DNA from 2 places in the Sodalis sp. RH21 genome. Region 1 is predicted to be linked to the other one. Evidence: predicted binding sites of a transcription regulator. Region 1 holds the regulator's gene; the other holds the start of a gene.
What was found. Region 1 encodes PurR, which represses purine synthesis genes. Its sites were predicted from a motif close to CANGCAAACGTTTGCNTG; they were not measured.

Region 1 (3,173 bases):
CAAAAAAACGAAGGTCCTGGTGGCAGCCAAATCCACCCGGGAAAAAAAAGCGGTTGCCGTACCGGCCGGTCGCAAAATAGCCAAATTCACCCCGCCGAAAAAAGGATATAAAAAGGGGTATGGCCGGCACCGAGCGATTCGCGAACAGGCCGCAGTTGAGCTGGTGGCCAACGACCAGCCGATAAAAATGAGCGACAGCCATAAAAAGCGCTACCAATCGGCCAAGCTCACCGCCATGAATAAACTGATGTCCCAGATGGGTAAACCCTATCGCTGGGGCGGGATGTCGCCCAATACCGGTTTTGACTGTAGCGGGCTGATTTATTACGCGTATAAAGATGTGGTGCGTATCCGTATGCCGCGCACCGCCAATGAGATGTATCATTTGCGCGACGCGGCGCCGGTGAAAAAAGGCGAGCTGGAAAGCGGGGATTTGGTTTTTTTCCATATATCCAATCGCGGCGCGGCGGATCATGTGGGTGTCTATCTGGGGAACGGGCGGTTTATCCAGTCACCGCGCACCGGACGGGATATCCGCATCAGTTATCTCAATGAAGATTATTGGCAGGATCACTATGTGGGCGCCCGCCGCGTTGTAACGCCGAAGAATATCCGCTAGGCGGGACGCTGCCGCTGTTTACCCGTGATGCGTTAATGAAAAAAGGAGCCTTGGCTCCTTTTTTCATTAACATACGGTTTCATTAACATACGGTTTCATTAACATACGGTTTCATTAACGAGCGGTTTCATCACCAAACGGTTTTATAACTAAACGTTTTATCGACTGGTCGCTCGCTAGCCGGCTTAGTTCATTACGGCGGTAAAGCTGAACACGATGATAACCAATAATGAAAAGACCGTGGTGAGTAATGACATTTTCAAATCGCTATCCATGGTTTGCCCTTATCATGTTGCGTGCCTGTGCGGTGGCCAGGGCGTCAATCAGGTGGTCGACGCGCTTTCGTGATAACGCCATTTTGGCACAATCGCCGCAAGAAAGCTCGCCGTTCGGCAGGCCCGGTTAACATTTAACGCTTTCACTTTGCCGCGGGATCAAGGAAAATTACCGGTTATTGTTATTGCGTCGTAAAGTGCTTGCGCCTTCGACAGGTTTTCATTCAGGGCGTTCAGGAGTATTCAAGGCATGGCAACCATAAAAGATGTGGCGAAACGCGCTAACGTATCGACCACCACCGTATCGCACGTGATTAATAAGACCCGTTTCGTAGCGGAAGATACCAAAATCGCCGTGCTGGACGCTATCAAACAATTACATTATTCCCCCAGCGCCGTGGCGCGCAGCCTGAAAATCAACCGTACCAAATCCATCGGTTTATTGGCCAGCACCAGTGAAGCCCCCTACTTTGCCGAAATTATCGAGGCCATAGAACATCACTGTTTCGCCAGGGGCTATACGCTGATTTTATGCAACTCCCATAACGATCTCGACAAACAGCGGGCCTACCTGGCCATGCTGGCGCAAAAGCGCGTCGACGGCCTGCTGGTGATGTGCGCCGAATATCCGGAACCGCTGCTGGATATGTTGGAAGAGTATCAGCATATCCCGATGGTGGTGATGGATTGGGGCGAAGCCCGCCGTGATTTTACCGATACCATTATCGATAATGCCTTTGCCGGGGGCTACATGGCCACGCAATATCTGCTTAAGCGCGGCCACCGGGCCATTGGCGCGATACCCGGCCAGTTGGCCCGCAATACCGGCGGCGGCCGCCATCGCGGATATTTGCACGCCATGGCCGAGGCGGGAATTCCCCTGACCGACCGGTGGATTGTGCAGGGAGATTTCGAACCCGAATCGGGCTATCTCGCCATGAAGCAGATACTGGCGCAGCCGCAGCGTCCCACCGCGGTGTTCTGCGGCGGGGATATCATGGCGATGGGGGCCTTGTGCGCCATTGACGAGTTGGGACTGCGCGTGCCCGATGATATTTCCCTTATCGGCTATGATAATGTTCGCAATTCGTGCTTTTTTTCCCCGGCGCTGACCACGATTCACCAACCCAAAGAAGAGCTGGGCGAGGCGGCGTTAACCATGTTATTGGATCGCATTACCAGTAAACGGGTAGCCGCCAAAAGCATTGAAGTGCATCCCAAACTCGTTGAACGGCGTTCGGTTGCCGACGGTCCTTTCCTGCCCTAGCCTGCCGGCGCCAGGCTTTGTGCGCTGGCGCGCATGTCTTCCCCGCGTTAGCCGCGTTTATCTCCGTACGGCGCCGAACCGACACAATATATTGCAATTCAATATTTTTTTACCAACTGTTATTGTTTCAGAGAGAAATCATTAAGTTATACTATGAAATACATTGCTATGTTAGCTATTGTCTAAACGGAAATGCAGGCTTATACTCAATATCGTTAACAATTATAACGAGTTGTCTTCTATATTTTTGAAAAGCATGTCGTGTTTACAAGCATGGCATCACCCTTTTTATAAAGCACGCGGCTAACAACCAGTCTTAGCTTTACTTTATATTCCTCTGTTTATGGTGGTACTTCAGACACCACGGATAACCGTGGATTCTTATAAAAGCCCGCAGGCATTGGCTTAGCTTTTCCTGACGGGGCATTACAGAATAAAGGTGATGGAGAAGCTATGAGTTCCTCGTGTGTTGAAGACCTGAGCTTTCATGATAACGCTTGGTATCGTATCGTCCATGAATTGCTCGCTGAAGCCGGTGTTGAAATCAATGGCTCAAGGCCTTTTGATATTCGTGTCAAGAACCCGGGTTTTTTTAAGCGGGTACTGCAAGACGGATCGCTGGGATTGGGCGAGAGCTATATGGATGGTTGGTGGGAATGCGATCGGCTGGATGTTTTTTTCCAACGCGTTCTCAGGGCTGGACTGGAAAATAAACTTCCTCATCATTTAAAGGATACCCTGCGCGTCGCCGCTGCCCGGGTGCTGAACCTGCAATCCAAAAAAAGAGCCTGGATAGTGGGTAAAGAGCATTATGATTTAGGCAACGACCTGTTCGAATTGATGCTTGATCCCTATATGCAGTACTCTTGCGGTTACTGGAGCCGGGCGCAGACCCTGGAACAGGCGCAGCAGGATAAGCTGAAAATGATTTGTGAAAAATTACAGCTAAAACCAGGCATGTCTTTGCTGGATGTCGGCTGCGGCTGGGGAGGCCTCGCGGCTTATGCCGCTA
Region 2 (3,173 bases), 2.9 Mb from region 1:
ATTAGCGAGGGTTCTCAATAGCCAATGCGCTTCCGGCAAAAAAAAGCCGCTGTATTGATACAGCGGCCTCATAAAAACATGAAAATGACTTAATGGTGTTCGGGGGGAAACAGCAGGTTAAGCACGATGGCGGTGATGCCGCCGGCGGCGATGCCGGAAGACATCAGGGTTTTCAGCCACTGCGGCGCGAACTGCAATATCAGCGGTTGCTGCGACACGCCCAGGCCTACCGCCAGCGATAACGCGATGATCATAATGGCGCGGCGGTTAAGCCGTTCGCGCGACACGATACGCACGCCTGAAGCGGCGATGGTGCCGAACATGACGATGGTCGCGCCGCCCAGCACCGGCTCGGGAATATGCTGCACGAACCCGCTGACCACCGGAAACAGCCCCAGCGCTATCAGCATCAGCGATACCACGAACCCCACATAACGGCTGGCGACGCCGGTCAGTTGGATCACGCCGTTATTTTGCCCGAAGCAAGAATTGGGGAACGTATTAAACACGGCGGAAAGCATGGAGTTCAGCCCGTTGGCCAGCACGCCCCCTTTCAGGCGCCGCATATAGATAGGGCCGCGCACCGGTTGTTCCGACACATCGGACGTAGCGGTAATATCGCCGATGGTTTCCAGCGACGTCACCATAAATACCAGCATCAGGGGCACCAGCAGATCCCAGTCAAATCCCAGGCCGTAATACAGCGGCGTCGGCACCATAATCAGCGACTGCGCCGGCGCGGGGGGAGTATCGGGCAGCATACCCATCATCCAGGCCGCCAGATAGCCCACCGCCATGGCGATCACCAGCGAAGCGACCCGCAGGTAAGGGTTGCGCTGGCGGTTGAGCAGGATGATGACCAGGAGCACTATGCCGGCCAACAGCAAATTCTTCGGCGCGCCGAAGCTATGATCGGCCATGGCGGCAAAACCGCCGCCGATGGAGGTCAGCCCCACCTGGATCAGCGAAATGCCGATAATCATCACCACGATGCCGGAAACCAGCGGCGTAATAATGCGCCGCGCCAAATGCAGCACCCGCGACAATAAAATCTCGGTGCACGATGCCACCATCAGCGTGCCGAACAGGGCCGCCATCATGGTGGGCACATCGGCGCCGCCGTTTTTCAGCGCCAGCCCGCCCATAATCAACGGCGTCACAAAGTTAAAGCTGGTGCCCTGGATCGATAACAGACCCGACCCCACCGGCCCCCAGGTTTTAATTTGCAGTATCGATGCCAGGCCGGAAGCAAACAGCGACATGCTGATAATATGCTGCGTATCCTGCGCCGGCAAACCCAGCGCCTGGCAAATCAGCAAGCCGGGAGTGATCACCGCCACAAACATCGCCAGCAAATGCTGGCAGGCGGCAAACAGCGTCTCCGCCAGGGGTGGGCGATCATCCAGATGATAAATCAGCTCGCTTTTGGCAACGGGAATCGGTGCGTCATCGACTTCGGAAGAGGGCATGGTCATGTTAAAGGACTTTCCTGGGCGGCAAAGGAGGCATTTTAATGATCCTGCTTTTAAAAGCAAACGATTGCATTCGCCGGACATCCCCGCCGGTTGATATAAGTCAATCCGGGCGCAGATTCCCGCCGACACGGTACCCACAGCGAGTCGTGTTAAAGGGAGATCGCGCCGTTATGCATTGGTATAGCGCACCCGCTCCGGCATCCAGCGTTCAATCAGCCCCGCGGCCGCGTCAGGATAATGTTCATGAATATGGCGCGCCACCCGCTGCACCTCCGGAATCATCCCCTGATCGCGCAGCAAATCCGCTACCTTGAACTCCGCATTACCGGTCTGGCGCGTGCCCAGCAGCTCGCCCGGCCCGCGAATCTCCAAATCCTGCTGCGCAATCACAAACCCGTCATTGGTATCGCGCAGCACCTGCAACCGCCGCTGCGCGGTCTTGCTTAACGGCGATTTATACAATAGCACGCAGTGCGAAGCCACCGCCCCGCGGCCCACGCGCCCGCGCAGCTGATGCAACTGCGCCAGCCCCAGCCGCTCCGGGTTCTCGATAATCATCAGGCTGGCATTGGGCACATCCACGCCCACCTCAATCACCGTGGTCGCCACCAGCAACTGCACCTCGCCGGTCTTGAAAGCCTGCATAATCTGCTGTTTTTCCTGCGACTTCATCCGGCCGTGCACCAGCCCGATGCGCAGATCCGGCAGCGCGCTCTCCAGCCCTTCCCAGGTAGCCTGCGCCGCCTGGGCCTCCAGCAAATCGGACTCGTCAATCAGCGTACAGACCCAATAAGCCTGGCGCTGCTCTTGCAAACAGGCCTGCCGTACCCGCTGGATAACATCCGCCCGGCGGGTATCCGGGATGGCCACCGTGGTCACCGGCGTACGGCCCGGGGGCAATTCATCGATAACCGATGTATCCAGATCGGCATAAGCGGTCATGGCCAGGGTGCGCGGGATCGGCGTGGCGGTCATAATCAGCTGGTGAGGATGAAAGCCCTGCGCCAGGCCTTTCTCCCACAATGCCAGACGCTGATGCACGCCAAACCGGTGCTGTTCATCGATAATCACCAGCGCCAGCCCCGCAAACAGCACGTGTTCTTGAAAAATCGCATGGGTGCCGACCACCATCCCCACGTTGCCCGCCGCAATCGCTTCCTGCTGGGCGATGCGCGCCTTGCCCTTTTGCTTACCGGCCAGCCAGCCCACTTCAATGCCCAGCGGCTCGAACCAGTGGCGAAACGTCTGCGCATGCTGCTCGGCCAGCAGTTCGGTGGGGGCCATCAAGGCCACCTGCTTACCCTGGGCGATGGCCCGCAGCGCCGCCAGCGCCGCCACCAGCGTTTTGCCCGATCCGACGTCGCCCTGCACCAAACGCATCATCGGTACCGGCTGTGCCAAATCCCGTTCGATTTCGTCCGTTACCCGCCGCTGCGCGCCGGTGGGCGCAAAGGGCAGCAACGCCAAAAACCGCTGCGTAAGACTATGATCGGCGGTCAGCGCCAGCGCCAGATCTTTACGCACACCGGCCCGTACCGCCAGCATACTGAGGTTATGAGCCAGCAGTTCTTCCAGAATCAGCCGGCGCTGCGCCGGATGTTTACCCAATTCCAGATCGGCCAGGGAAATATCCGGCGGCGGCCGATGCAGGGTGCGCAGGGCATCGGGCAGCGCGATCAGGCCGCGGGCCAGCTCCGG

Region 2: the regulator PurR is predicted to act here: its motif matches at 1,529-1,546, upstream of ACL2XP_RS26805 (nucleobase:cation symporter-2 family protein).

Annotation. Positions count from the first base shown of each region.
Region 1 covers NZ_CP178732.1:2,885,268-2,888,440, forward strand. The annotation lists gene ACL2XP_RS13235 (C40 family peptidase) at 1-619, shown strand, start outside; gene ACL2XP_RS13240 (YnhF family membrane protein) at 805-894, opposite strand; gene purR (HTH-type transcriptional repressor PurR) at 1,145-2,161, shown strand; gene cfa (cyclopropane fatty acyl phospholipid synthase) at 2,615-3,173, shown strand, end outside.
Region 2 covers NZ_CP178732.1:5,812,835-5,816,007, forward strand. The annotation lists gene ACL2XP_RS26805 (nucleobase:cation symporter-2 family protein) at 90-1,475, opposite strand; gene recG (ATP-dependent DNA helicase RecG) at 1,644-3,173, opposite strand, start outside.